DNA from 3 places in the Streptomyces sp. NPDC021080 genome. Region 2 is predicted to be linked to each of the others. Evidence: riboswitches for the same ligand, from Rfam matches in the RefSeq annotation. Region 2 holds a riboswitch; each other region holds the start of a gene.
The links. A riboswitch is a leader RNA that binds a small molecule or an ion and turns the genes downstream of it on or off. The one in region 2 is predicted to bind cobalamin.

Region 1 (9,908 bases), on a different contig from region 2:
CTCCGCCATCGGTATCCAGGCCTCGACGATCTCCTCGCGCAGGGCCTGCCGCTCGGGCCCGTCGGGAAGCGCCGCCAGGCGCGAGAAGGCCGCGTCGGTGTCGGGGGCGTCGTCGTGCCGACGGCGCTGCGCGGCAGTGGCAGTGGCAGTGGCAGTGGCAGTGGCAGTGGCAGTGGCAACGGTGCAGGTCATGTGCTGACAGCTCCCTCAGGGGGTTGCCGACCGGACAGAAACACCGTGGGGCGCACACACTTTTGGGACACACCCGCGGACGCTCTCACGGACGTGCCTTTTATCCGAAGCACTTGTTCTTGGAGTCCCCACCCTTTCGAACAATAAACACATACCGGCATAAAGCGACGCCGAGGAGCCGACCGGTCATGGAGCGTGACGCGAACCGGGCTTCGGCAGCCCCTGTCGTCGCGCGCACATTCCGGATCGGCCCGGGAACTGGACGGCTCCCCCGTCCGACTGCTTCACCGCACGGCCGACAGCAGGCCGTCGGAAGGACGCCGCAGCTCGGTCGTCAGCCGGGCGCCCGCCGCCTCGGACCGGGGAGCGGCGTCGCGCGCAGCCAACACAGAACGAGGTGGGACCGATGTCCGTCAACTCCGATGCCCCCGACCTGCCCGCCCCAGATGAGGCGGTCACCGACACGGACAAGGAAAGGGACGCGGACAAGGACACAGACACCGCGGCCGCGGCCGCGGCGCCCGGACCGGCGCGACAGCCCTCGGGTTTCGGGCCGTTGATGGCGCGACTGCATTTCTACGCCGGAGTCCTGGTGGCGCCGTTCCTGCTCGTCGCGGCGGTGACCGGTCTGCTCTACACCTTCACTCCCCAACTGGACGCGTTCGTCTACGACAAGGAACTCACCGTCGCGCACCCGGCCGGCACCGCCCGGCCGCTGGCCGAACAGGTGGACGCCGCGCGGGCCAGTCACCCGAAGGGCGCGCTCGTCGCCGTCCGCCCGGGAAGCGGGGAGGACACGACGCAGGTGGACTTCGCGCTGCCCGCACCGGACGAGCGGGCACACACCGTCTACGTCGACCCGTACACGGGCAAGGTCACCGGGCAGCTGACCACTTGGTACGGATCCACGCCTCTGAAGACGTGGCTGGACGACCTGCACCGCAATCTGCACCTCGGCACGGCCGGCCGGTACTACTCGGAGATCGCGGCGAGTTGGCTGTGGGTCCTCGTCCTCGGCGGCCTCGTCCTCTGGTGGCGCCGGCAGCGCCGCAACCGGACCGCACGACGCCTGCTGCTGCCCGATCTCGCCGCGAAGAAGGGCGTGCGCCGCACACGTGGTTGGCACGCGGCGACGGGCGTATGGCTCGCGATCGGCCTGCTGGCTCTCTCCGCGACCGGTCTGACCTGGTCCCGCTTCGCGGGCAGCCACTTCGGTGAGGCGCTGGACGCGCTGCGTTCGGGCACGCCAGGTGTGTCCACCGCACTGCCGGGCGCGTCCGCCGATGCGCAGGGCGGCCACCACCACGGCGGCGGAACCGCCTCCCACACCGCGCGGGGCGCGGACCCGAAGGCCATCGACGGGGTCCTCGACGTGGCCCGGCACGACGGCCTGTCGGGCCCCGTCTCCATCAGCGTGCCTCAGGACGGGGCCACCGCCTGGACGGTGTCGCAGACGCGCAATCTCTGGCCGGTCGGACGCGACAGCGTCGCCGTCGACGCCTCACGCGACAAGGTGGTCGACCGGGTGGACTTCGCCGACTGGCCCGTCCTGGCCAAGCTGACGCGTTGGGGCATCAACGCCCACATGGGCACCCTGTTCGGCCTGGTCAACCAGATTCTGCTGGCCGTGCTGGCGATCGGCCTGATCTGCGTGATCGTCTGGGGCTATCGCATGGGGTGGCAGCGGCGCCCCACCCGTGCCGGCCGCAGCGCCCTCCTCGGTACTCCGCCCGCCCGCGGTGCCTGGCGCGGCATTCCGTACGGGGCCCTGGCGGCCGGTGCCGTCACCGTCGTCGCGCTCGGCTGGGCGCTCCCCCTCTTCGGCCTCCCGCTCGCCGGGTTCCTGGCGGTCGACCTGGTCGTAGGTGCCGTGCGGCGCCGTCGTCCAGCGACACCGACGGCCGGACCCGGCTCCGCCGGCTGACCCGTACACCAGCCCCCGGGCAAGGCACTCGGCGGGGCCGCCACCTCAAGCGGCCCCGCTCACGGCCGAGTTGTCACCGGGGCCGGTCCACCCGCGCACAACCTGCTGAGGTCGCCGTGCCCTCGGCGGCACGCCAGGCCCTCTCGAACTCGGCGGCCGGATACGGCGTCCGCTTGCTCTCGCCGAGGAGACGACGGGCGAACTCCCCCATGGCCAAGGCAGCCCGAGCGTTCCGGTCGACGATCCCGGCGATCGCGCACGGTACGCCCTCGGGACGGTGCCCGGAGATCCACTCGCGCAGGAACACCTCGTACTCCGTGTCGCCGCCGGGACCCGCGGGCAGGTGGTGGCGCAGCAGATGGCGGGCGGTGTGACTGCGGTCGTAGAGGTGGTGCGCCGAGAGGAACTCCCCCTCGTTCTGCGTCAGTTCGAAGGCTGCGCTGAGCGCGAGCCCGAAGTCCGCGAAGTAGAGCTGCCGGCCGTCGGTCAGGACATTGGCGAAGTGGGCGTCGAAGTGGACGAATCCGCGCGAGCTCATGAAGGCGGTGCCGCGCGCCAGGGCCTCCTCCGCCCAGAGGTACGGCGAGCCGTCCCCGCCCTCCGGGGCGGCTGTACGGTGCTCGTGCAGCCGGTCGGCGAGGGTCCACGGGATGTGTTCCAGGAAGAGGACCAGGCAGGCCGAGGCCCGGCCGATGGCCTCCAGACGCTCCCGCACGGCGGGCGAGCCCTCCCAGTGCTCGACCGCCCCGTCGATGCCCCCGAACTCGTCGGTGAACCCTCCGGGGGGCGAGTCGGGCAGGACGCGCCAGTGGTACATCAGCGGAAAACCCTCGTACTCGTCGCCGAGCACCCAGCCGGTCGTCATGATGTGCGCGGCCAGCTCGCGCCAGGCCCCGAACCCCGCGGAGCCGACCCCGTACTGGTAGAACATCGGCAGTCCGAAGAGGTTCGCCGTGGACCGCGCGTTCTCGGGCCGCATCTCGATGTCCGTCAGCGGAACCTTCTTGACGAACACGCGTATGCCGTCGATGTCCAGTTCGGCGGACCTGCCGCCGATGCCGGACCCGAGCGGGGAGGCGGCGGCCACGGCCTCGCCGAGTCGTCGGTCGCTCAGCAGGGACAGGCGCGTGGCCACCCTCCTGTACGTGGCGAGCCGGGCGGCACGGCGCGGTTCCGGCGTGCGCATCGACGGCTCCTCGGTGCCCGGGACCAGGGCTGCGGGAATCTCTCGGACGCGGTCGAGCCTATCCGCCGGAACCGTCGCGGGATCGGGCACCTCGAAGGGGCGGGTGTCCACCTCCGGCGTCGGGCAGCGCCGCGTGGCACGTCTCCGGCAGACGGTGCCCGGGCGACTCGCAGAGTCGGCCACGTCACCCGCTGTCAAGGGCGATACTGAAGGCCCGGCAGCGGTTGCTCCTTTCCGGCCACGGGAAGTGGGCCCATCGGGAGCGGGAGGTCTGTCGTTGCCGTCCGTCAATCGTCTTGACGTCTGCGAGAGGACTGCGGGAGCGAACTGTGACAAGGACGGGAGAGCCGGCTGAGGTCGTGACCGGTGGACGGCCGGCGGCTTTGCGCGAGACAGGACTGCCGGCTGCGACGGACGCGGGGATGGACCGGTTCGCCCGGCTCGTGGCCGACGTGCTCGGCGTACCCATGGCTCTGGTGTGCCTGGTGGAGTCCTCGCGTCAGGTGTTCCCGGGCATGGTGGGACTCTCCGAGGCCTGGGCGAACGCCCGCCGGACACCGCTGACGCACTCGCTGTGCCGGCACATCGTGACCACCGGCCGGCCGCTCGTACTGACCGATGCCCGCCAGGATCCCCTGACCCGTTCGAACCCGGCCGTCCCCGACCTCGGTGTCATCGGCTACGCGGGGATGCCGCTCACCGACGGCGCCGGCCAGGTGCTGGGGTCGCTGTGCGCGATCGACAGCCGTCCGCGGGAGTGGACCGCACGTGAGCTGGAACTGCTCCAGGACCTGGCGGCGGCGTGCAGTGCGGAGCTGCGGCTGCGGATCGTCTCGCGCCACCATGAGCAGGCTCGCGCCGACGAGGCGAGGGCGCGGGCCGAGGCGGACGACGTGACCAGGCGGCATCGCGCCGCGCTGGAGCATTCCCGGTTGCTGCTGCGGGCCGCGGACGCGCTGGCCGACACCACCGGCCTGGCCGACGTCCGGGAGCAGGTGGGGAACCTGGTCAGCAGCGACCTCAAGCCCGTGTACGTAGGGCTGGTGCTGGTGGAGGGAGATACCAAGAGGCGGCTGCGGCGCATGGTCGACGTGATGGGCAGCACGCCGATGGAGCGCACGTACGAGACGTACACACTCGATGCCTCCTGGCCGACCGCGCGGGCGGCCAGGGAGAACCGGACGATCACCATCACGGACACGGCGCAGTTGAGGCGCGACTACGCGCCTGAGGCGGTCGAGGCGTTCACGACGCTGGGGCTGCAGACCGCGGTGTGCGTGCCGCTGCCGGGTACGGTCCTCCCGCTCGGCACGCTGGTGCTGGGCTGGGACCACCCCCACGAGATCGACATCGTGGAACAGGCGGTGCTCGCCTCGTTGGCCGGGTACACCGCGCGGGCCGTGGAACGGGCGCTGTTCGTGGACAACCGCGTCGACGTGGCCCGGGAGATGCAGAAGGCCCTGCTCACCGATGTGCCCTCGGTGCCGTCTCTGGACCTGGCCTCGCTGTACCGGGCGGCCGCGCGCACGGATCTGGTCGGCGGCGACTGGTACGACGCCTTCCTGTTGCCCGGCGGGGCCCAGGACGGGGAGGACTCCGCCGCACCGGACGTGCTGGTGCTGTCCATCGGCGACATCACCGGCCACGACATGCGGGCGGCCGCCCTGATGGGTCAGGTACGCAGCATGCTCCGTCAGGCCGACCTCGACCACGCGGGCGGTGGGCCCGCGCAGGCGGTCAGCGCGCTGGAACACGCCAATGCCACCCTTGGTCTCGACGCCAGCGGCACCCTCGTCCACGCCCATCTGCGCCCCTGCCGTACAGCCGAGGGGGGCAGCTGGGAGCTGACCTGGACCAACGCCGGACATCCGCCCCCACTCGTCGTACGGCCCGACGGTTCGGTCCACCGGCTGACCCGGCACGACATCATGCTCTTCCCCGGTCTGGACGCGCCGCCCCGCAGTGAGAACCGACTGGTCCTGGCACCCGGCAGCCTGCTCATGCTGTACACCGACGGGCTGGTCGAACACCCCGACGAGGACATGGACCTGACCATCGACGCGGTCGGCCGCATGCTGGCAGCCCACGCCGGCCGCCCCTTGGACGCTCTGCTGAACGAGATCACGGACCGGATGGCCGGTACCGACCCCAAGGACGACATCGCCCTGCTCGCGTTGCGTGTCCCCGCGCTCTGACGAACGACGAGGGCCGGATCCGCACATGACCATGACCCACCGGCTGTTCGGGGACCGGCCCGGCCCCCGTTTCCTCGCTTCCGGCGCAGAGGGCCCGGCCGTGCGGCGCGCAGGGCGATTCCTGCGTGAACCGCGTGTCCTGGTCGCCACGGAGCCGGACCGGACGATCTTCCCGAGTTCCGCGACGCCTTCGCCAGCGAATCGCGACGACCGGGGTCACCGCCTCCTGGAACGGGGTGGAGCGGGCGTAACACCAACGCACCTCCGCGGTTGACGGCCGTCGCGCCCGCGGTGACGGTGGGAAGGTGGAGCCCCGCCACGGCGGGGCTGGACCGCCTACTGCCGCGGGGTGAGTTCCCTGGACGGGGTGGCGACGCGGCGGAACGCGGACCCGTGGGCCTGCCGCGCGGTCTCCCCGCTGCCGCACGTCGCGATCTCGCGCCCCCAGTGCAAGGGAGCACCGCTCATGACCGAGGCCCGGCACGACCGCCCCGGACCGGACCAGCACGCCGCCTCCCGCCCGGAGGGGTCGGTGCCGCGCCACTCGGACAGCCGTCCCACGGCCCGGCCCGGCACCATCCCCGACCTGCGCCGGGTCGGCATCTCGCCCGACCACTGGTATCCGGTGGCGACCTCCCGGAAGGTGCGGCGCAACCGGACGTTCGCGGCCGTGTTCGCCGGTGAGCGGATCGTGCTGTACCGGGGGCGCGGCGGTGTCGTCCACGCGTTGGAGGACCGGTGCGCGCACCGTCAGGTGCCGCTGAGCATGGGTGTGGTCGAGGGTGACGTCCTGCGCTGCTGCTACCACGCGTGGGCCTATCGGGGCGACGGACGCATCTCGCAGATCCCGTACCTGCCCAAGGGCTGCGAGCGGCCGCCGCGCGGGGTGCGCTCGTATCCGGTCCGCGAGGCCTACGGCCTGGTGTTCGTCTTCCCTGGTGACCCGGCGCTGGCCGAGGAGGCGCCGTTCCCCTTCCTGCCCGAGTACCACTCCGCCGGACACCGCACGATGACGTTCTCCCGCACCGTGCGCTGCCACTACTCGTTCATGCACGAGAACCTGCTCGACATGAACCATCAGTTCCTGCACCGGAGCGTGCTCGGCAGGATCCGGCCGGAACTGCTCGGGTACGACACCGGGCCACGGCACGTCGAGGCGCGGTACCTCTTCGTCCCGGCCGGAGGCCGCAAGGACCGGGGTGCGGGGCTGCTGTCCGCGGAGGGGTTCGGGGGCCAGGACCGGCCCGACGTCATCACGATCCGCACCGAGTACCCGTACCAGACGCTCAGGGACGTCCCCGAGGGCAGCGAGCTTCCGGTGTTCTCGCTCTGGGCCGCCTACGTGCCGGAGGACGCCGAGCAGCGGGTCAATCACGCCTACGGCCTGCTGACGATCGCGAAGCCGTCGGTCCCGGGCGCGCTGCATCTCGCCTGGCCGCTCATCCGCCGTTTCACCGAACGTGTCTTCGCCCAGGACCGGATGGCGGTCGAGGCCGAGCAGCGTGCCTGGGACGAGCAGGGCGAGGACCACAACCACGAGGTGTTCCCGCTCATCCTCGACCTCCGCGACGTACTGCGCGCAGGCGGCGTACCGCTGCGGCCGGAGGCGGCGGCCGGATGCGCGCCGTGCGGGATGGCCGCCCCCGGACACCACACCGCCGCGCTCGCGGGCGACGCCGGTACGACGGGCCGCGCCGGACCGGCGCAGTCCGCCGGTCCGGCGGTGGAGGGCGTCGGCAGGCCCGAGTAGGTCCCGCCACGACGACGGCCCAAGCACCTACGCAGCGCACTCCGAACGAAGCCCCGGGCAGACGGGTTGTCGGCCAACGGCAGCCTTCTCCGCCTGGAGCCCCGGGGCATTGCCCACCCGTCCGGGCTGCGCCTGTCCGCTTCCGCGCTGCTGCTGCTGCGGCGGCGGCGGTGGTGGCGGTGGCGGGGGTTGGCCGCTCGGCGACGACTGATCAGTACCCGGCGGCGGCCGGCCTGCAGCCGCCGGGCGCTGACGCCCCTGGCCCACCTGCGCTGCGGTCACACCTTCGCCGAGCGCGCAGCCCGATTCCGCGCGGGCCTGCCCTCAGCCGTACCGCCGCGCGAAGTCAAAAACCAGGCTGCGGAGGAATGTCTGCTCGCACGAGGCGGACTCGCGCGGCTGGTATGCGGCCGGGCAGGTAGAAGAATCCGTTGCCGTTGTCGAGGAGCAACCCCTCATCGACGCCGTCCACGGACCAGAGATCGACCGACCCGCCGGTGTTGTTGATCTGAAGGAAGAACTCTGCTGCCTCCTCGCCCTGACAGACGAAGATCCCCTCCACCTCAGGGCGGCGGCTGCCGGCGATTCCCCGTGCGGCGCCCATCCGGGTCCAATCCAGGCCATGCTGAGCGATCGACCGTCGGTTGAGCACGGACGAAACGTGGAAGAGGTTCGGCGTATCAAACACGTCAGGAGTATAGGAGGCGGTGAGGCTTCCTCCTCAAACCTAGTCGGTCAACTCCAGGGTGAGGACGGCCTTGACGAGGCCGGTGACGCGGGTGGTGCCGCAGCGGAGCTTCCGCAGCAGGCGCCAGGGCTGGAGGGGCGTACGCCGAGGCAAGTCGGAGCCGCACGCAGCGCGGAACTCCCTCGCCCGCATGGCCTTCACGGGCAGCAGGGAAGGGACGACAGGGGAAAGGCGGGAAGCGCGAGGGCGACGCTTCCCGCCATCGCCCGGTCCCACACATGCCCTTCCCGTGTCCCACCTCACCATCCGAATGCCGGTCGCGGTCGGCCGCGCGGGCGAACTGCCCCTAGGCTGGGCGGTGCAGCTGGTTCGCCCCGTCCGCCAGGCGGGATGCGTCGTAAGAGGGAACCCGGTGGGAATCCGGGACTGCCCCGCAGCGGTGAGCGGGAACGACCGCCGTCATACGCACTGGATCCGACGTACGGGTCCGGGAAGCGACGGCCAATAGGTGTCCTCCGGCCGGAGGACGTGCCCGCGAGTCCGAAGACCTGCCCGTTGCCCGTGTGCGGACCGTTCCGCGCGCGGACATCCCGGTGACCTCGTGGGCGGGTCGGCGTACATACCAGGCGGAACGACCGTGCCTCGCCGCGCGGGATCGTGACCGCCCGGTTCGTCACCCCTTCGCGCTCGCGTCCCGTCCCGGGATCTCAGGGATTCATCTCGCGAAGGAGATCTCCGTGACCACCAAGTCCGCAGCCGCGGCAGCACGAGCCACCGTGTACGGCTACCCCCGCCAGGGCCCGAACCGGGAACTCAAGAAGGCGATCGAGGGCTACTGGAAGGACCGCGTCACCGCCGACGCCCTCCGGGACACCGCCGCCGAGCTCCGGCGGAGCAACTGGCGGCAGCTCGCCGACGTCGGCGTCCACGAGGTGCCCACCGGCGACTTCTCGTACTACGACCACGTCCTCGACACCACCGTCATGGTGGGCGCGATCCCGGAACGCCACCGCGCCGCCGTCGAGGCGGACGCCCTGGACGGCTACTTCGCGATGGCCCGCGGTACCCAGGACGTCGCTCCGCTGGAGATGACCAAGTGGTTCGACACCAACTACCACTATCTGGTACCGGAGTTGGGACCTGACACCGTCTTCGCCACGGACTCCACCAAGCAGGTCGCCGAGCTGACGGAAGCCCTCGCCCTGGGACTGACCGCCCGTCCCGTACTGGTCGGCCCCGTCACCTATCTCCTGCTCGCCAAGCCCGCCCCCGGCGTGCCCGCGGACTTCGAGCCGTTGACGCTCCTGGACCGGCTGCTTCCCGTGTACGCCGAGGTTCTCGCCGACCTGCGCGCGGCCGGCGCCGAGTGGGTGCAGCTGGACGAGCCCGCCCTCGTGCAGGATCGCACCCCGGCCGAGCTGAACGCCGCCGAGCGCGCCTACCACGAGCTCGGCGGTCTCGCCGACCGGCCGAAGCTGCTCGTCGCGTCCTACTTCGACCGCCTCGGCGACGCCCTGCCGGTGCTGGCCAAGGCGCCGGTGGACGGGCTGGCGCTGGACTTCACCGAGGCCGCCGCCTCCAACCTGGACGCCTTGGCCGCCGTCGGCGGGCTGCCCGGCAAGCGTCTGATCGCCGGCGTGGTCAACGGCCGCAACATCTGGATCAACGACCTTCAGAAGTCGCTGTCCACCCTCGGCACTCTCCTCGGGCTCGCGGACCGGGTCGATGTCGCCGCCTCCTGCTCCCTGCTGCACGTGCCGCTGGACGCCGCCGCCGAGCGGGACATCGAACCGCAGATCCTGCGCTGGCTGGCCTTCGCCCGGCAGAAGACCGCCGAGATCACCACCCTCGCCAAGGGCCTCGACCTCGGCACCGACGCCATCACCGCCGAACTCGCCGTCAACCGCGCCGAACTCGCCTCCCGCGCGGGCTCGCCGATCACGCGCGATCCGGCCGTGCGAGCCCGCGCCGAG
Region 2 (9,908 bases):
CGACGACGTTCCCGAACTCCAGGCAGGCGAGCACGATGTCGTCGCCGTCGACGTAGAGGGAGCCCGGCGGCTCGCCCCAGGCCTCCAGCATGCCCTCGCGCAGCGCGGGGTCGAGGGTGTCGAACCAGGCCCGGTAGTCGGCGAGCGGCACCCGTGCCGGGGCGGCGGCGAGCTGCTCCTCGGTCAGCCACTCGACGTCGTGGCCGCCGGCCGCGATCAGCCGGTGGATCAACTCGTCGCCGTTGTCGGGGTATTCGGTGAGGGCGTAGCCCGCGTCGCGGAGCGCGTCGAGGACCCGGACCGCGGAGGCGGGGGTGTCGAGGCCGACCGCGTTGCCGACCCGGGAGTGCTTGGTCGGGTAGGCGGTGAAGACGATCCCGAGCTTCTTCTCGCCGTTCGGCTTGTGCTTCAACTCCGCGTGCCGCAGGGCGATTCCGGCGACCCGGGCGGCCCGCTCGGGGTCGGCGACGTACACCGGGACGTCGTCGGGTCCCTGTTCCTTGAACGAGAACGGCACGGTGATCAGGCGGCCGTCGAACTCCGGGATGGCGACCTGCATGGCCGCGTCCATCGGGGACAGGGCGGCGTCCGAGGCCTCCCAGGCGCTCTTCGACGAGGTCAGGCAGAGCCCCTGGAGGACGGGGACGTCGAGGTCGGCGAGCGCCCCGATGTCCCAGGCCTCCTCGTCGCCACCCGCGGACGCCTGCGAGGCGTGGGTGCCGCCCGCCGCCAGGACGGTGGCGACGAGCGCGTCGGCCCGGCCGAGGATCTCGTACAGGCCCGGGTCGGCTCCGCGCAGCGAACCGCAGTACACGGGAAGGGCGTTGGCGCCGCGCGCCTCGATCGCGTCGCACAGGGTGTCCACGAACGCGGTGTTCCCGGACAGTTCGTGCGCCCGGTAGAACAGCACGCCGACCGTCGGCCGGCCCTCGGTGAAGGCGCGCTCGCCGTGGACGCCGAACTCGGCGGTCCGGTGCGGCTCCTCGAAGCCCTCACCGGTCAGCAGCACGGTGTCGGACAGGAACCGGGCCAGCTCGGACAGGTTGGCCGGACCGCCCTCGACGAGATAGCGCAGCGCCTCCGCGACGACACCGGCGGGCACCGACGACTCGGCCATCAGCTCGGCGTCCGGGACGGACTCGCCGCCCAGCAGCACGGTCGGGATCCCGGAGGCCTTCAGGAACGCCAGCCCGTCCTCCCAGGCCCGCTTGCCGCCGAGGAGGCGCACGACGGCCAGGTCCGCGCCCCGGGTGAGCGCGGGGAGTTCGCCCGTGACGTCCACCCGGGTCGGGTTGCCGATCCGGTAGGCGGCGCCGCTGGCGCGGGCCGCCAGCAGGTCCGTGTCGGCGGTCGACAACAACAACACAGTGCTCATGCGGGTGCTCCCGGTGGAATGAAGGGCAGTCCTTGTGGCGCGCCGGACTCGATGAGCCGCCACAGCGCGTCCGTGTCCGCGTGTTCCTCGATCAGGTCGCCGAGCCGGTCCAGCTGCTCCTCGCGCAGCGCCGCGAACGACGTGTCGGGGGCCGGCACGAAGCGGCGGCCCGCGGCGGCGGCCACCTCGCGCAGGAAGGCCCGCCGGAATCCGTCCGACTCCAGTGATCCGTGCCAGTGGGTGCCCCAGACGGAGCCGACCCGGCAGCCGTCCAGGCCCTGTCCCGCGGCGTCGGACATGAACGTCTCGCCGCCGGTCACCTCGGCGACGCCGTGATGGATCTCGTACCCCTCGACGTGCTCGCCGAGGGCCGTGCCCACCGGCCGTGCCAGTGTCTTCTCCCGCGCGAACCGCACGCGTACGGGGAGGAGCCCGAGCCCCTCGACCCGACCGGCGCGGGACTCGACGTCGTCCTCGATGTGCTCCCCGAGGAGCTGGTAGCCGCCGCAGACGCCGAGGACGGGCCGCCCCTCGGCGGCCCGGCGTGCGACGGCGTCCGCGAGGCCGCGCTCGCGCAGCCACCGGAGCGCCTTGACCGTGCCCCGGGTCCCGGGCACGACGACCAGGTCCGCGTCGGCCAGTTCCTCGGCCCGGTCCACGAACCGCACGACGACGCCCGGTTCGGCGGCCAGCGCGTCCACGTCGGTGAAGTTGGACATCAGCGGGATCGCGCAGACGGCGACCCGCAGGACGTCCTCGCCGACGGGTGAGGAGACCGCGGACTCGCGGACGGCCCCGCGCAGCGAGACGCGCAGCCCGTCCTCCTCGTCGATGCCCAGACCGTGCCGGAACGGCAGTACGCCGTACGAGCGCCGCCCGGTCAGGCCGTGCAGCATGTCGAGGCCTGGCTCCAGCAGGCTGACGTCACCCCGGAACTTGTTGACGAGGAACCCGGCGACGAGCGCCTGGTCCTCGGGGGACAGCAGCGCGACCGTCCCGAAGAACGAGGCGAACACCCCGCCCCGGTCGATGTCGCCGACGACGAGCACGGGAAGCCCCGCGTTCCGCGCCACCCCCATGTTCACGATGTCGGTGCGCCGCAGATTGATCTCGGCCGGGCTGCCGGCTCCTTCACAGATCACCGCGTCATACGTGCCCCGCAACTGCGCCAGACAGTCGAGGACGGGCGCCAGGAGTGCTTCCTGGCGCCCCCCGCGCAGCCGGTCCCCGGGCGATGCGGCACCCGACGAGGGGTCCGCCGCGGACCCGGCCGTCCCGAAGAACCCGCGCGCGCTCATCTCGCCGACCGGCTTTCCCATCAGGACGACCTGGCTGGTGCGGTCGCCGCCCGGCTTGAGCAGCACGGGATTCATCAGCGCGGTCGGCTCCACCCGGGCGGCCTGCGCCTGCATGGCCTGCGCCCGCCCGATCTCGGCGCCCTCGCGGGTCACGAACGAGTTCAGGGACATGTTCTGCGCCTTGAAGGGCGCGACCTTGACGCCCCGGCGCGCCAGCCACCGGCAGATCCCGGCGGTCACGACGCTCTTGCCCGCGTCGGAGGTGGTTCCGGCGATCAGCAGCCCGCCGCTCATGCGGTGCGCCCCTTCCTGATGGACGGAACCCGTCCGGTTCGGGTGAGCAGGACCCGTGCGGTGGCACTCACCCCGAGCGCGAGCCAGCCGACGCGCCGGGAGAGCCGTACGGCCCGTTCGATGTCGTGGACCTGGACGGCGCGCCCCGCGCCGCCCAGCACGGGCCGGTGCTCGACCCGTCCGCCGTACGAGAGGGTGCCGCCGAGCCGCACGCCGAGCGCGCCCGCGAACGAGGCCTCCACGGGCCCGGCGTTGGGGCTCGGATGCCGGTGGGCGTCCGCGCGCCAGGCGCGCAGGGCGCCGCGCGGGTCCGGCCCGGCCACGGCCGCGAGGACGGCGGTCAGCCGGGCCCCCGGCCAGCCGGCGACGTCGTCCAGCCGGGCGGAGGCCCAGCCGTAGCGCCGGTACCGGGGGGACTTGTGTCCGACCATGGCGTCGAGGGTGTTGACGGCGCGGAAGGCGACGAGGCCAGGCACGCCGGCGACGGCGCCCCAGACCAGCGCGCCCACGACGGCGTCGGAGGTGTTCTCGGCGACGGACTCGACGACGGCGCGCGCGACGCCGTCGGCGTCCAGCGCCTGCGGGTCACGTCCGCACAGATGCGGCAGCCGCTCCCGGGCCACGCCCAGGTCACCCGCCGCGAGGGCGCCGCCGATCGCCCGTGCCTCGCGGCCGAGGGAGGTTCCCCCGACGACGGACCAGGTGGCGGCGGCGGTCAGGGCGACGGAGGCGGTACGCGACGTGCGTACGCGGCGGCTCGCGAGCGCGGCCAGTGAGGTGGCGCCGCCCACGCAGACGGCGGTGTGCAGGGCGCCCCACCCGCGGTGGTCCCGCCACAGGGTCCGCTCCACGGCCGCGGCGGCCCGCCCGAACGCGGCGACCGGATGCCCCCGGCGGGGATCGCCGAGCAGCAGGTCGCCGAGAAGGCCGGCGGCGGCGCCGTACGCGAAGACGCGATCGGCACGCACGGGGTCAGCCGGCCGTGGGGTGAGGCGGAACCTTCGTACTCAGCGGAACGGGCAACGGGCAGCCGCGCATGGCGATATGTCCTCACTCAGGGTGTCCACGCCCTGGTTCGACGAGACCGGCGGTGAGAGTTCCTGGCTCCCGGGGAGTTCCTTCCCCGATGACAGTGGCGGGACCGCGCCGGATTCGCACCGGCTTCCTCTCATGCCGCCGTACTTGGCTCCGGCAGTCCACCACGGGGCGAGAACGGCCGTCAACTGGCTGTTGACCTGCGGAGGGACAGTGTGCGCAGGCCCACATACGCGTGGGGCGCGGGACCCGTGCGCGTGGGGCGGGGGACACATACGCGTGGGGTGCGGGACGGTGATCCGTCCCGCACCCCACGCGCGGTACCGCCCGGCGCGACCCGGTTGCGGGTCGCGGGGCCTGTCGTCCGGACCAGGCCCCGTGCCGGGCTACTTGGTGATGATCAGGGAGATGCCGTACGCCACCGCCGCGGCGCAGGCCGCGAAGCAGACGTAGGCGCCGGTGGCCGCCGCGACCGCGGAACCGCCCTGGGACGTCTCCTTCTTGGAGAGGCCGGCGACGCCGAGGGTGAAGAGGGCGACGAGGGCCACGGTCACTCCGAGGCTGACCCCGAAGACGGATCCGAGAGCTGACCAGTCGATGTTCATGCTGCTTTTCCTTCGGGTCTCAGGCCACGCGGGACTGCGCCGACGGGTTCACCGTGGGCTCGGCCGGAGCGGGGATGGTGGCCGTGAGGCCGTCGGCCACGGTGCCGGCCGGGGGCGGGGTGACGGCGGCGATGGCCTGCGTCACCACACCGGCGGGCTCCGCGTCGTCGTTCACGTTGTTGTGGTCGATGACCTCGCGGCGCGAGCGGCGCCAGATCGCGAAGCTGGACGCGACCAGGAAGACGGCGACGAGCGCGGTGCCCCAGGCGCCGAAACCGGTCACCCACTCGGCGAGGGCGCCGACCATCGCGGCGGCGGGCAGGGTGAGGACCCAGGCGACGGCCATGCGGGTGGCGGTGGACCAGCGGACCACACCGCCCTTGCGGCCGAGGCCCGCACCCATCACGGAACCGGAGACCGAGTGCGTGGTGGAGAGGGAGAAGCCGATGTGCGAGGAGGCCAGGATGACCGTGGCCGCGCTGGTCTGGGCGGCGAAACCCTGCTGCGGCTGGAGGTCGGTCAGGCCCTTGCCCATCGTGCGGATGATGCGCCAGCCGCCCAGGTAGGTGCCGAGCGCGATCGCGAGACCGGCGGAGAGGATGACCCAGACCGGCGGGTCGGAGTCGGGAGCGACGGCGCCACCGGCGACCAGGGCCAGGGTGATGATGCCCATCGTCTTCTGCGCGTCGTTGGTGCCGTGGGCCAGCGAGACCAGGCCCGCGGAGGCTATCTGGCCGGCGCGGTAACCCTTCTTGGTGGCCTTGGTCTCGGCGTCACCGCTGAGCTTGTACGACAGCCGGGTGGCGACCATCGCCGCCAGGCCCGCGACGATCGGGGCCGCGACGGCGGGCAGGAGCACCTTGCCGACCAGGACGTCCCCGTGCACCGCGCCGGTGCCGGCGGAGGCGATGGTGGCGCCGACCAGACCGCCCATGAGGGCGTGCGAGGAACTGGAGGGGAGTCCGACGAGCCACGTCACCAGGTTCCAGAGGATCGCGCCGACGAGCGCGGCGAAGATCACCTCCGGCCGGATGCCCGTCTCGTCGACGAGGCCTTTGGAGATCGTGTTGGCGACCTCGACGGAGAGGAAGGCGCCGACAAGGTTGAGGGCGGCGGACATGGCCACCGCGACCTTGGGCTTCAGAGCGCCGGTCGAGATGGTGGTGGCCATCGCGTTGGCGGTGTCGTGGAAACCGTTCGTGAAATCGAACACGAGAGCGGTGACGATCACGATTCCGAGGAGGAGCGTGATGTGTTCCATTTACCCAGGCTTCTGTTGGACGTCAGTGGCAGGTGGACCGTAGGCAACCTGGGTGAACGGAAGGTGAACTGGGTCGGACTTCGCGATGTCTCGAACGGTGGACAGTCGTTCCGCTTGTGTCGGAGGCCGGCTCGGCAGGCTCGAACGGATGCGGAATTCCGTGCTCCACTTGGGCTCGCGGGGTCGGGCGCGGCCATCGGGTCGGAGCAGGTTTGAGGAGCGAGATCCCCGTCACGTCCAGGCTGTAGCCGTCGTCACACCTTCCGGAGGGCCGAAGCGGTCGCCCCGGAGGTGGTGTCCGGGCGTCGGTCGGGTCGTAGTGGACCGGCCACGGGGTGTGATCCGCGGTGAATGTCCGAGCGGGGTCACGTCGGCGTTCCATTGATGTGAAGTGATGTAAATCACATACAACCATGGGGTCTTGGCGGCCGGACACCTCCCGCATCCGTCCCGCGAGCACTCCCGCAAGGGGTGCGCGAAGGAGGGCGCCTGGCAGGATCGCGTCATGACTGAGCGGCACCGGGACACCCCGGACGGGCGGGAGCACCCACGGACGACGGACGAGGCCGGCGGGCGGGGCGAACCGGCTCCGCGGGACACCCGCGACACCCTTGGACGGGCCTGGGACGAGCTGGTCTCGACGGCCCGACGCACGGTCGCCGACGGACTGGTCGTCGGCACCTCCGGCAACGTCTCCGTCCGGGTCGGCGACACCGTCCTGGTCACACCCACGGGCGTGCCCTACGACCGGCTGACGCCCGACGACATCGTCGGCGTCGGCCTCGACGGCCGGCAGGTCCTCGGTTCGCTGCGCCCGACCAGCGAACTGCCGATGCACCTCGCCGTCTACCGCGCGACCGGGGCACGGGCGATCGTCCACACCCACGCGCCGCACGCGACGGCCGTCTCGCTCCTCGTCCCCGAACTCCCGCTCGTCCACTACATGGCGGCGGCCATGGGCGGCCCGGTCCGCGTCGCCCCCTACGCGGCCTACGGCACACCGGAGCTGGCCGAGAACACGCTCCGAGCCCTGAGCGGTCGCACCGCCTGCCTCCTCCGGAACCACGGCACCATCGCGCACGGGGCCTCGCTGCACCAGGCGTACGACCGCACAGCCCAGCTGGAATGGATGTGCCGCGTCTGGCTCCTGGCCTCCTCGGTCCCCGGCCTCACCCCCGCCCTGCTCTCACCGGACCAGCTCGCGGAGGCGGGGGAGCAGCTCGCGGGGTACGGCCAGAAGGAGTGAGGGCACCGGACCGGACCCCGGCCCGGGGATCGGGCGAGCGCAGGCCGGCCCGGAGGTCCGGTGAACGCAGGTCGGCCCGGAGGTCCGGTGAGCGTCGGCCGTCACCCCTGGAGGCGCTCCCGCTGGCCGATGGCCGGGACCCCCGGGAAACTGGTCGGGTGCGCACCCTAAGAGCCACGGCAGCGGCCGTCACCGTAGCCATAGCCGCGGGCGCGGCCTCCGTGGCGGCGGGCCGGTTCGCCAGCGACGCCGCGCTGAAGACGCGGCCCGGCAAACCCCTGCCCACCGAGCCCCGGCTCACCGTGCACGCCACGACGGCCGGCGGAATCACCCTCACCCGGGCCCTCGCCTCCCGGCGCCCGGGAACCTACGGCCTCGCGGGAGACGGCTCCCACGCGGTCGTCGGCCCCGTCCAGAACTCCGTGCCCCACACCGCCGACACCGTCGTACGCAGCCTGGAGCGCGTCACGCACGGCTCCCTGGAGCGCGGTGACAAGGTGTGGCTCACCCCGAACCTGTACGTCGGCGATCCCGGGGCCGCCCTCGGACTCGAACACGCCGACGTCGACGTGCCCGGCGAACTCGGCGCCCTGCCCGCCTGGTTCGTGCCCGCCGTCCGCGACACCTGGGTCATCACCGTGCACGGCCTGGGCGCCACCCGGGAACACCCCATGAACCTGATGGAGTTCCTGAACGACCGGCACTTCCCCGTCCTCGACCTCGCCTACCGGGGCGACCTCGGGGCGCCCCGCCCGCCGGACGGACTGAACCACCTCGGCGAGACCGAATGGCGCGATCTCGACGCGGCCATCCGGTACGCCGTCCGGTTCGGCGCCGAGCGGGTCGTCCTGTTCGGCTGGTCCACCGGCGCCACCATGGCCCTGCGCGCCGCCGCCCACTCCGCCCTGCGCGAGCGGATCTCCGGCCTCGTCCTGGACTCGCCGGTCCTCGACTGGGAGACCACCCTGCGCGCCCTCGCCGGCGCCCGCCACACCCCGGGCTTCCTGCTGCCGCTCGCGGTGCGCGCCGCACAGGGCCGCACCGGCGTACGCGGAGACCGCATCGCGCACGCCGCGCACCCCGACCAGGTCAAGGTGCCGACCCTGCTGGTGCACGGCCCGGACGACGGCATCGCCCCCTGGGGCGCCTCCCGCCGCCTCGCCGCGAGCCGCCCCGACCTGGTCACCCTGCACACGGTCCCGAACGCCCCGCACGGAGCCATGTGGAACGCCGACCCGGCGAGCTACGAGGAAGCCCTGCGCCGCTTCCTCACCCCCCTGATGTAGGCCTCGGCACTCCACCGGGAGGAGACCGGCACGCCCCCGGAGCCGACGCGAGGACGCGCTTCCGGTCGGGGCCCGGACGACTCCGCGCGGCACCGTTTCCCATGCGCCGGGCACCCCGGGAGGGCCCCGCTCCCGGCGCCCCCGTGGCCTGCGAGGGCATTCCGTTTGGGTTTTCGGACCGTCAACCGCAAGACTGCACCCGTGACGTCCCGTAACCCGCGCGACTCCAGGCTCCGACTCGTCAGCCCGCGGTCCCTCGCGACCGCTCCCCGAGAGGTGACCCAGCGCCGTACACGCCGCCCCGCACCGCGGCCGCCGGAAGGCACACCGCCGCCCGCGGAACTCGCCCGCATGGCGCGAACGCGTCTGTCCGACGCGGCCCGGGTGGCCCGCTGGGCCGACGCCGTCCTGCGCCCGGGGCGCGACGGAGCGAACCCCGACGGCAAGGGAACCCTCTCCGACGCCACCGCGCAGCGCGCCGCCACGGATCTCGGACTCACCCCGGTCCAGGTCCGCGGCGACTGGGACACCGCCCGCCTGGCCGGTCTCATCGAGGTGCACGGCGACGACGCCCGCCCGGGATGGCGGCTGCGCGCCTGGAGCCGCGACGACAGCGCCGTCCTGCGCGGCTGGGTCGCCCTCTTCGACGCCTGGTCCCTCGCGTACCCCGAGCCGGTGGAGCGCGAGCCCGCGGCCGTCGCCGAGGTCGTCTCCGCGATGCCCCAGGTGCTCTCCTTCCTCCAGCTCTCCGCCGGGCCCGTCCCGGTGGACCAGCTTCTCGACCTCCTCGGACAGCGCGTCACGGAACTGCGCACCGAACGCTGCGAGATCTCCTACGGCCCCGAGCCCGCGACCGAGCCCGCCCCGGAACCCGCCGAGGTCCCGGACGCACCCCTCGCCCCGCTCCTCGACTGGGCCCTGCAGGCCCTCGCCTCCGTCGGCGCTCTGACCTACGGCGAGGGACAGGCCACCCTCACCGCCCTCGGCAGCTGGGCGGTCTGGGTCAAGCTGGAGCAGATCTGCGTCGCCGCGCAGAGCCCCGCCGGCAACATCGAGCAGTCCGCCGAGGACATGCTCCGCGGCTGCGCCCAGCTCCGACCCAACGCCGCCCGCGCCGAGTACCGCGCCTGGCTCGCCGCCCGCCCGGTCGGCGGAGCCGTCACCGAACTCATCGACGCGGCCCGCGGCGAGGACGCCCTCACCCGCGGCCTCGCCTTCGAGGCGCTGCGCGTCGTCGGCGCCCCCGCCGAGCCCGATGTGCGCGCCGTGGCCGAGGAGACCCCGCTGCGCCCCTACGCCCTGCTGTGGCTCGCCGAGCACGACGGCTACGACCCCGAGGACGCCCACGAGGTCCTCACCCGCGCCGAGTCCACCTGGCTGTGGGTCGACACCGCCGCCGCCGTCGCCGACCACGGCGAGGCCCCGCTCCTCGTCCGCCACCTGGAGTCCGCGGTGCAGCCCACCGTGCCCGCGCTCCTCGACGAGGTGCGCGCGGTCGGGCACCCGCG
Region 3 (9,908 bases), on a different contig from region 2:
CCAGGGCGGGGAGGGCGGTGGTGAGGAGTCTTCGCAGGCTCCGGGCCGGTCTGCCGGCGGGTATCGGGCGCTGGGAACGCATGGGGGTGTCGCCTCCATCGGTTCGAGGCCGGCGCCGCTTCGGCCCGGGTGAGGCCGTTCGCGGTGCCAGGGCCGGAAGTGGGGTTCTCGGCGCTCTGAAAGGGCGGGCCCGTGACGCGCGTAGCGTGAACGTGGAGAGACACGTCATGGGCATGCCAAATCAGTCGTCCCGGTGTGCCGCGGTGCGTGGCGTGACGGGACGGCCAGAACGTAACCGGGGGGAACGGCGTGCGAACAGCCGTGCCGGAAGAACTTTGCCGCTCCATGGACGGGGATTGGAACGGTGATTGGAGGCGCGGGGGCAGTACGTGACGAAAGCCGGGCCGCAACGGGCGGCCCGGCTCTCATCGGTGACGGTCAATCAGGGCGACCGGAACGGTCAGAAGTCCTCGTCGAAGTCGACGGTGCCCTCCACCGCGACCTGGTACGCGGACGGCCGGCGCTCGAAGAAGTTGGTCAGTTCCTGGACACCCTGGAGCTCCATGAAGGAGAACGGGTTCTCGGAGCCGTACACCGGCGCGAAGCCCAGCCGCTGCAGGCGCTGGTCCGCGACGCACTCCAGGTACTGCCGCATCGACTCGGTGTTCATGCCCGGCAGGCCCTCGCCGCACAGGTCACGGCCGAACTGCAGCTCCGCCTCCACGGCCTCGCGCAGCATGTCGGTCACCTGCTCCTGGAGCAGGTCGTCGAAGAGCTCCGGCTCCTCCTTGCGGACGGTGTCGACGACCTCGAAGGCGAAGCTCATGTGCATCGTCTCGTCGCGGAACACCCAGTTGGTGCCGGTTGCCAGGCCGTGCAGCAGACCCCGGCTGCGGAACCAGTAGACGTACGCGAAGGCCCCGTAGAAGAAGAGCCCCTCGATGCACGCGGCGAAGCAGATCAGGTTCAGCAGGAAGCGGCGGCGGTCGGCCTTGGTCTCCAGCCGCTCCAGCTTCTCCACCGAGTCCATCCACTTGAAGCAGAACTGCGCCTTCTCGCGGATGGAGGGGATGTTCTCGACCGCGTCGAAGGCCGCCGAGCGGTCCTCGGGGTCGGGCAGGTAGGTGTCGAGCAGCGTCAGATAGAACTGGACGTGCACGGCCTCCTCGAAGAGCTGACGGCTCAGGTACAGCCGCGCCTCGGGGGAGTTGATGTGCTTGTACAGCGTCAGCACCAGGTTGTTCGCCACGATCGAGTCGCCCGTCGCGAAGAACGCGACCAGTCGGCCGATCATGTGCTGCTCACCCGGCGTCAGCTTCGCGAGGTCGGCGACGTCCGAGTGGAGGTCGACCTCCTCGACGGTCCAGGTGTTCTTGATGGCGTCCCGGTAGCGCTCGTAGAAGTCCGGGTAGCGCATGGGACGCAGGGTGAGTTCGAAGCCCGGGTCGAGCAGGTTCTTGAATCCAGGGGTGTCGGCACGCAGTGCCGCCGTTGAGGGGAGGTGGTCGGGCGACGGGTGGGCGGAGCTCATTACTGGCAGGCCTCGCAGGACTCGGGGTTTTCGAGGGAGCAGGCGACGGCGTCGGGGTCGGCGGCCTGCTGGACGGGGATGACGGTCTCGGGCCGCGCCTGCGCCTGGGCCGCGCGGGCGATGCGCGTCGCCGGGCGAGAACGCAGGTAGTACGTCGTCTTCAGGCCCGCCTTCCAGGCGTACGCGTACATCGAGGAGAGCTTGCCGATGGTCGGCGTCTCCAGGAACAGGTTCAGCGACTGGGCCTGGTCGAGGAACGGGGTGCGGGCGGCGGCCATGTCGATCAGGCCGCGCTGCGGGATCTCCCACGCCGTGCGGTACAGGTCGCGGACGTCCTGCGGGACCCAGGTGAAGCCCTGGACCGAGCCGTTGGACTCGCGCAGCGCCTCACGGGTCTGCGCGTCCCACACGCCGAGCGCCTTCAGCTCGGCCACCAGGTACGAGTTGACCTGGAGGAACTCGCCGGAGAGCGTCTCGCGCTTGAACAGGTTCGACACCTGCGGCTCGATGCACTCGTACACGCCCGCGATCGAGGCGATGGTGGCGGTCGGCGCGATGGCCAGCAGCAGCGAGTTGCGCATGCCGACCTCGGCGATCCGCTCCCGCAGGGCGGCCCAGCGCTCCGGCCAGTTCAGCTCGACGTCGAAGTGGTCCGGGTGCAGCACACCGCGGGCGGTACGGGTCTTCTCCCAGGCCGGGAGCGGTCCGTTGCGCTCGGCGAGGTCCGCGGAGGCCTCGTACGAGGCGAGCATGATCCGCTCGGCGATCCGGGTGGACAGGGCGCGGGCCTCGGGCGAGTCGAAGGGGATCCGCAGCTTGAAGAAGACGTCCTGCAGACCCATCGCGCCGAGGCCGACCGGACGCCACTTGGCGTTGGAGCGGCCCGCCTGCTCGGTCGGGTAGAAGTTGATGTCCACCACGCGGTCGAGGAAGGTCACCGCGGTGCGCACGGTCTGATCGAGCCGCTCCCAGTCGATGTCCCCGCCGGTCACGAACGCGCCCAGGTTGACCGAACCCAGGTTGCAGACCGCCGTCTCCCCGTCGTCCGTGACCTCCAGGATCTCGGTGCACAGGTTCGAGGAGTGGACCGTGTGACCCGGCTCCGCCGTCTGGTTGGCGGTGCGGTTGGCGGCGTCCTTGAAGGTCATCCAGCCGTTGCCGGTCTGCGCGAGGGTGCGCATCATGCGGCCGTAGAGGTCGCGGGCCGGGATGGTCTTCCTGGCGAGGCCCGCCTCCTCGGCCTTGCGGTAGGCGGCGTCGAACTCGTCGCCCCACAGGTCGACCAGCTCGGGCACGTCGGCCGGGGAGAACAGCGACCAGACGCCGTCCTCGTTCACCCGGCGCATGAACTCGTCCGGGATCCAGTGCGCGAGGTTCAGGTTGTGCGTACGCCGGGCGTCCTCACCGGTGTTGTCGCGCAGCTCCAGGAACTCCTCGATGTCGGAGTGCCAGGTCTCCAGGTAGACCGCGGCCGCGCCCTTGCGCCGGCCGCCCTGGTTCACCGCGGCGACCGAGGCGTCGAGCGTCTTGAGGAACGGGACGATGCCGTTGGAGTGCCCGTTGGTGCCGCGGATCAGCGAACCGCGGCTGCGGATGCGGGAGTACGACAGGCCGATGCCGCCGGCGTGCTTCGACAGCCGCGCCACCTGGTGGTAGCGGTCGTAGATGGAGTCCAGCTCGTCCAGCGGGGAGTCGAGGAGGTAGCAGGACGACATCTGCGGGTGGCGCGTGCCGGAGTTGAAGAGCGTGGGGGAGGAGGGGAGGTAGTCGAGGCGGCTCATGAGCCGGTAGAGCGCGGCGACCTCGTCCACCGAGCGGACGGTGTCGTCCTCCGCGAGACCGGAGGCCACCCGGAGCATGAAGTGCTGGGGCCTCTCGACGACCTTGCGGGTGATCGGGTGCCGGAGCAGATAGCGGCTGTGCAGCGTGCGCAGCCCGAAGTAGCCGAAGCGGTCGTCGCCCTCGGCGTCGATCAGCGCGTCGAGGGAGGCCGTGTGCAGCGTCACGAACGCGGCCGTACGGTCGGCGATCAGACCCTCGCGGTGGCCGACGGCGACCGACTCGGAGAAGGTGCTCACGCCCTGGGAGGCGGCCTCGGCGGCGATGGTGATCGCGAGCAGGCGGGCGGCCAGCCGGGAGTAGGCGGGGTCCTCGGAGATGAGACCCGCGGCCGCCTCGGTGGCCAGTTCGCGCAGCTCGGCCTCGTCGGCCCGGGCGGACCGGCCGCGCAGCGCCGCGGCGGCGACCCGGCCGGGGTCGGCGTCGGGGAGGTCGGCGGTCAGCTCCGTCAGGGTCCGCAGCAGCACGGTCCCGGGACCGTCGGTCTCCACCGGGGCCTGCTGCGCGGTCACTGAAGCCGGATCGGCTGGCGCGATGGTCACGTGTGGCTCTCCTAGCTCGGCACGGGGCCTCACGGGCGGGAGCGGGGCACACGGGAGCGCTTTCGGGCAGCAGCGCACCGCGTCCACCGGCCCATTCCGCGAGGCCCGGACGTCGTCGGCACCCGGGCCGGACGGCCGGGGCGCGCTGTCGGCAGGTCCTCGGACTGACGCGAGTACGGGCACACGCAGACGCGAACACGCACAAGTACACCGTTGCGGGACAGTTCCGGATTTGCACCGGATTCCCCTGCGGCGACAGCGACCATGAGCATACATCTTGTGCCGGGCTTCGGGACTGCCCCCACATCTTGTGTCCGCTTGATGCCCGGGAGCGCTACGGAGTGTGTCGGAGCGTCAACTCGTAGGTGAGCGGCAGGATGCCGTCGAGCTCCGGCAAGGGGCTCCGGCCGCGGTCCGGGCCGCGATCCCGCCGACGACGGGGTGCTCCTTCGGCCGGGCGCTCCTGACGACGACGTCCGTGCGAGTGGGTGTGCCCGACCGGCACGGCGGCGGGGGGGGGGGGGGGGGCCGCCGCCGCCCCCCCCCCCCCCCCGGCGGCGGGCGGGGGGGGCGCCCCCCCCCCCCGCCCCCGCGGCCCCCCCCCCCCCCCGCCCGGCCGCGGGGGGGGCCGCGTCCCCGCCGCCGAGGGGGTGTTCGGTGGGCCGGGGGCGCGTGCGGCCGCGGCCGGTGGGTGTGGGTGTGCCCGACGGGCCGGGGGGGGGGCCGCCGTTTTTCCCCCGGCGGCCCGCCGCCCGCGGCTGTCGCGGGACCTGTCCCCGTCCCTGTGGCCCGAGGCGGGGACAGGTCCCCCGCGGGTCCTAGTGGCTCGCGTCGGCCGTGGCCGGCGGGAGTTCCGTCTCGACGCCGGGGTCGCCCGCGTCGGCCGTGTAGTCCCCGGGCGAGGTCTCGTCCACGCCTTCCGGGGCCTTGAACGCCCTGAGGGCGAAGGTGAGGACCACGGCCACGGCCACGTTCAGGACGAACGCCGTCAGACCGATGTAGCCGATCTCCCCGATGCCGGGGATCTCCTTCGAGCTGCCGCCGAAGTGCTTCTGGGTCGGCGAGGCCACCCCGTAGGCGGCGATCGTGCCGTAGAGCATGCCGACCGCCCAGCCGCCCAGCAGCGCCCAGCGGTGGAACCAGCGGGTGAAGAGACCGCCGACCAGCGAGGGGAAGGTCTGCAGGATCCAGATGCCGCCCAGCAGCTGGAAGTTGATCGCGACGGTCTTGTCCATGGTCAGGACGAAGACCAGCGCACCCACCTTCACCAGGAGCGAGACCAGCTTGGAGACCCTGGTCTCCTGCCGCGGGGTCGCGGCCGGATTGATGAAGTCCTTGTAGATGTTGCGGGTGAACAGATTCGCGGCCGCGATCGACATGATGGCCGCCGGGACGAGGGCGCCGATGCCGATGGCGGCGAAGGCGACGCCCGCGAACCAGTCCGGGAACATGTTCTCGAAGAGCTGGGGGATGGCCAGTTGGCCGTTGGTGACCTTCACCCCGGCCGCGATCGCCATGAACCCGAGCAGCGCGAGCAGCCCCAGCATCAGTGAGTACAGCGGCAGGATCGTGGTGTTGCGGCGGATCACCTCCCGGCTGCGGCCGGACAGCGTCGCGGTGACCGAGTGCGGATACATGAACAGTGCCAGTGCCGAGCCGAGCGCGAGCGTGGCGTACGTCCACTGGCCCGCCTCGGCCGGGACGAGCCCGCCGGCGCCCGCGGCCGTGTACTTGGCGCCCGCCGCCTTGAAGATCTCGTCGAAGCCGCCGAGCTTGATCGGGATGTAGATGATCGCCACCGCGATCACGATGTAGATCAGCGTGTCCTTCACGAACGCGATCAGAGCGGGCGCCCGCAGGCCCGAGGAGTAGGTGTACGCGGCCAGCACACCGAACGCGATGAGCAGCGGCAGGTCCTTGACGAACCAGTTGGAGGACGCGCCGCCGCCCAGGCCCATCACGTCCAGGACGGCCTGGATGCCGACGAGTTGGAGCGCGATGTACGGCATGGTGGCGAGGATGCCGGTGACGGCCACGGCGAGGGACAGGCCCTTGGAGCCGAAACGGCCGCGCACGAAGTCCGAGGTCGTCACATAGCCGTGGCGGTGCGAGACCGACCACAGGCGGGGCAGGAAGGTGAAGATCAGCGGATAGACCAGGATCGTGTACGGCACGGCGAAGAAGCCGGCCGCGCCCGCCGCGTAGACCGCCGCGGGCACGGCGACGAAGGTGTACGCGGTGTAGAGGTCGCCGCCGAGCAGGAACCAGGTCACCCAGGTGCCGAAGGACCGTCCGCCCAGGCCCCATTCGTCGAGCGTGTGCTCGTCGGCGGCCCTGCGCCAGCGCGCGGCCAGGAAACCCATGACCGTGACGGCCAGGAAGAAGAAGATGAAGACGCCGAGAGCGACGCCGTTCACACCGTCTTTCATGCTTCCGCACCCTCCTTCACGGAGGTGCGGGCCCGTTGGTCACGCCGCCACAACTGGTACGCGATCACGGTCAGCAGCGTGGAGAGGGGTACCCACAGTATTTGGTACCAGTAGAAGAACGGGATACCGATGAACGCCGGCTCGGTCTTCGTGTAGGAGCCGACCCACAGCATCGCCACGAAGGGCGCGAGCAGGCACAGGCCGATCACCACACGTACCGGTGTCACCACCGGTGGTTTCACTTCGGGCAGGTCTGACACAGGTCGTCTCCGTCCCCTCATCGATCACCTGGGTAACGCGCAGGCAATCTAGGGGACGGTCCGGCTTTAGGGAACACCGCAGCGCGGTGGCGGCTGTGGAGGGTTCGTGTCGGGCACGGGGTCCGTGCCCCGTGCCCGAGGAACGCTCCGCGGCGCTCAGTCCTGCGGGCGCTTGAGGCGGGCGACGAACTTGTACCGGTCGCCGCGGTACACCGAGCGCACCCATTCCACCGGCTCGCCCTGCCGGTCGAGCGAGTGGCGGGAGAGCATGAGCATGGGCAGGCCCACGTCGGTGCCGAGCAGTCCGGCCTCGCGCGGGGTCGCCAGCGAGGTCTCGATGGTCTCCTCGGCCTCGGCGAGATGGACGTCGTACACCTCGGCGAGCGCGGTGTAGAGAGAGGTGTACTTGACCAGCGACCTGCGCAGGGCGGGGAAACGCTTGGCGGACAGGTGGGTCGTCTCGATGGCCATCGGCTCGCCGCTCGCCAGGCGCAGCCGCTCGATGCGCAGCACCCGGCCGCCGGCGGAGATGTCGAGCAGCCCGGCGAGGGCGTCGTCCGCGGTGATGTAGCCGATGTCCAGCAGCTGCGAGGTGGGTTCGAGCCCCTGGGCACGCATGTCCTCGGTGTACGAGGTCAGTTGGAGCGCCTGGGAGACCTTCGGCTTGGCGACGAAGGTGCCCTTGCCCTGGATGCGTTCGAGACGGCCCTCGACGACCAGCTCCTGAAGGGCCTGCCGCACCGTGGTGCGCGAGGTGTCGAACTCCGCGGCGAGGGTCCGCTCCGGCGGTACCGGCGTGCCGGGCGGCAGCGTCTCCGTCATGTCGAGCAGGTGCTTCTTCAGGCGGTAGTACTTGGGCACGCGCGCGGTACGGATGGGCGCCCCACCCTCGTTCTCCGCACTGCTGACGTCGGTGCTCATGCTCTGCCTTCCCGGCTCCGGATGCCGAAGCGACCGCCATGTCGTCGGCCACGGCTCTCATCGTGGCACGGCTCGTCGTGCGCGTGTTCCCCGCACGCTCCGTGATCCCCTCTATATACCGTCGGCGTACCCGTTGGTCTAGTCCATCGCGTGCAGACGGTGACGCCGGAGCCGCCGCGGACGGTCCGTGAGCGGTTCCTCCGCAGGCCGTGAACACGACCGTAATTTGTGCCGCTTGGCTACTTAAAGGTCCTTGCATATGTAGGTCCCATAACGGCCGACTGGACGGGCTTACACACCCTTGACACCCCCTTAGGTCTAGGCCAAGCTCCGGGTACTGGTCTACACCATTGGTCCAGTCCCGGCCCCACGGGCGGTACACGGCGTATGTCACCGCGGGGGAGCAGGGGGGTTTGTGGCATCCCTGAGGAGGGTGGCGTGAAGCGCAAGCTGATAGCCGCGATCGGTATCGCGGGCATGATGTTCTCCGTCGCGGCGTGTGGCAGCGACGACAAGTCCGGGGGGTCGGACAAGGGCGCGGACGCCAAGGAGCTGACGGTCTGGCTCACGGTCGACGCGCAGAACAACTGGCCCGAGCTGGTCAAGCAGGCCGACACGGCGATCGAGGCGAAGCACCCCGGCATCAAGATCAAGCACGAGTACTACGGCTGGCCGGACAAGAACACCAAGCTCGACGCGGTCCTCGCCACCGACAAGGCGCCGGACGTGGTCGAGATGGGCAACACCGAGATGCTCGGCTACATGGTCAAGGGCGCCTTCGCCCCCCTCGACGCGTCGAAGTTCGACAACTCGAGCGCCTGGCTGGACGGACTCAAGGAGTCCGTGACCTACGACGGCAAGACCTACGGCGTGCCGTACTACGCCGGCGGCCGCGTCGGCAACTGGCGCAAGGACATCGCCGCCTCGGCCGGCGTGAAGTCCACGCCGAAGACGTACGCGGAGCTCACCTCCGACCTGGACAAGATCCAGAAGAAGGAGGGCGGCAAGTTCAGCGCCTGGTACCAGCCCACCCGTGACTGGTACGCGGCCATGTCCTTCGTCTACGACGCCGGCGGCTCCATCGCGAAGGAGGAGGGCGGCACCTGGAAGGCCAACCTCTCCTCGCCCGAGTCGATCAAGGGTCTCAACGAGTTCAAGACCATCGTCGACAAGTACATGCACGGCGACAAGACCAAGGACGAGTCCGACCGCTACATCGTCTACGGCCAGGGCAAGTCGGGCATGATCTTCGGTGCCGCCTGGGAGGGCGCGACCGCCGAGGACCCGAAGAGCGACAAGACCGGCAAGCTCAAGGGCAACCTCGAGAACTTCGTGATGCCCGGCCCGTCCGGCAAGAACATCCCGGTCTTCCTGGGCGGCTCCGACCTCGCCGTCCCGGTGAAGTCGAAGGCGCAGGCCGTCGCCGCCGAGTGGATCAACGCGTTCACCGGCGCCAAGGGCCAGAAGGTCCTGATGGGCAAGGGCAACCTGCCCAACAACAAGACCGACCTGGTCAGCCTGCAGAGCGACCCGAAGACGGCCGTTCCGGCCACCGCGGCCGAGTCCAGCTGGTTCGTCCCGATGGCACCGGGCTGGGGCCAGGTCGAGAAGGCCCAGGTCCTGCAGACCATGCTGCAGAACATCGGCACCGGCAAGAAGTCCGTCGCGGACGCCGCGAAGGAAGCGGACGCCGCGATCGACAAGGTCATCAACACCAAGTAGTGACCTGAGAGCAGGGCCCCGTCGGTCCTCCGTCACGGAGGGACGGGGCCCTGCCTCCCCGTACGGCCCGGCCCGGGTCTCACCCCCTGACGCCCGGTCGTACGGGCCTTCGCTTTCGTACGACCCTGAGGGACCGCTGAGGAGCGCGCGATGAGTGCCGCAGACACGACCACCCCTGCCAAGGTGCCGCCACCGCGGCAGGCACCGCCACCGGCCGCCGTGAAAGCACCACGCGTCAGGCGGACCTCGGGTACGGCGGCGGCCCCCTGGGCCCTGCTCGCCCCGTGCCTGCTGATCCTCGCGGTGGTCCTCGGCTATCCGCTGGTGCGCCTGGTCACGCTCTCCTTCCAGAAGTTCGGGCAGTCCCAGCTCTGGGGCTTCCAGCCGGCCGAGTCGGTCGGCTTCGACAACTTCAAGGGCGTGCTCTCGGACGGCGAGTTCTGGGCGGTGGTCGTCCGGACCGTCCTCTTCGCCGGCGGCGCCGTCGTCTTCACGATGGTCATCGGCATGCTGATCGCGCTGCTCCTCCAGCGGGTCTCCGGCTGGGTGAAGACACTGATCAACATCGTGCTGGTGGCCAGCTGGGGCATGCCCATCATCGTGGCCACCACCGTCTTCAAGTGGCTCTTCGACTCCGACTACGGCGTCTTCAACGCGCTGCTCA

Region 1: it holds a riboswitch for cobalamin, as region 2 does, so the genes downstream of both, metE (5-methyltetrahydropteroyltriglutamate--homocysteine S-methyltransferase) here and ACH4S8_RS35795 (cobalamin biosynthesis protein) in region 2, are expected to answer to the same signal.
Region 3: it holds a riboswitch for cobalamin, as region 2 does, so the genes downstream of both, ACH4S8_RS16835 (ribonucleoside-diphosphate reductase subunit alpha) here and ACH4S8_RS35795 (cobalamin biosynthesis protein) in region 2, are expected to answer to the same signal.

Annotation. Positions count from the first base shown of each region.
Region 1 covers NZ_JBIRQM010000034.1:22,555-32,462, forward strand. Annotated here, with positions in the region: gene ACH4S8_RS43355 (RNA polymerase sigma factor SigF) at 1-192, opposite strand, end outside; gene ACH4S8_RS43360 (PepSY-associated TM helix domain-containing protein) at 599-2,116, shown strand; gene ACH4S8_RS43365 (protein kinase family protein) at 2,190-3,302, opposite strand; gene ACH4S8_RS43370 (GAF domain-containing SpoIIE family protein phosphatase) at 3,725-5,497, shown strand; gene ACH4S8_RS43375 (Rieske 2Fe-2S domain-containing protein) at 5,964-7,247, shown strand; gene ACH4S8_RS43380 (hypothetical protein) at 7,594-7,935, opposite strand; partial or broken gene ACH4S8_RS43385 (IS5/IS1182 family transposase) at 7,975-8,070, opposite strand; cobalamin riboswitch at 8,284-8,506, shown strand; gene metE (5-methyltetrahydropteroyltriglutamate--homocysteine S-methyltransferase) at 8,673-9,908, shown strand, end outside.
Region 2 covers NZ_JBIRQM010000018.1:80,466-90,373, reverse strand. Annotated here, with positions in the region: gene cobN (cobaltochelatase subunit CobN) at 1-1,375, opposite strand, end outside; gene ACH4S8_RS35800 (cobyric acid synthase) at 1,372-2,967, opposite strand; gene ACH4S8_RS35795 (cobalamin biosynthesis protein) at 2,964-3,935, opposite strand; cobalamin riboswitch at 4,041-4,184, opposite strand; gene ACH4S8_RS35790 (hypothetical protein) at 4,389-4,607, opposite strand; gene ACH4S8_RS35785 (anion permease) at 4,627-5,868, opposite strand; gene ACH4S8_RS35780 (class II aldolase/adducin family protein) at 6,374-7,114, shown strand; gene ACH4S8_RS35775 (alpha/beta hydrolase family protein) at 7,273-8,400, shown strand; gene ACH4S8_RS35770 (hypothetical protein) at 8,602-9,908, shown strand, end outside.
Region 3 covers NZ_JBIRQM010000006.1:222,008-231,915, reverse strand. Annotated here, with positions in the region: gene ACH4S8_RS16845 (putative Ig domain-containing protein) at 1-82, opposite strand, end outside; gene ACH4S8_RS16840 (ribonucleotide-diphosphate reductase subunit beta) at 461-1,531, opposite strand; gene ACH4S8_RS16835 (ribonucleoside-diphosphate reductase subunit alpha) at 1,531-3,912, opposite strand; cobalamin riboswitch at 4,045-4,194, opposite strand; gene mctP (monocarboxylate uptake permease MctP) at 4,731-6,341, opposite strand; gene ACH4S8_RS16825 (DUF3311 domain-containing protein) at 6,338-6,601, opposite strand; gene ACH4S8_RS16820 (GntR family transcriptional regulator) at 6,758-7,522, opposite strand; gene ACH4S8_RS16815 (extracellular solute-binding protein) at 7,961-9,244, shown strand; gene ACH4S8_RS16810 (carbohydrate ABC transporter permease) at 9,395-9,908, shown strand, end outside.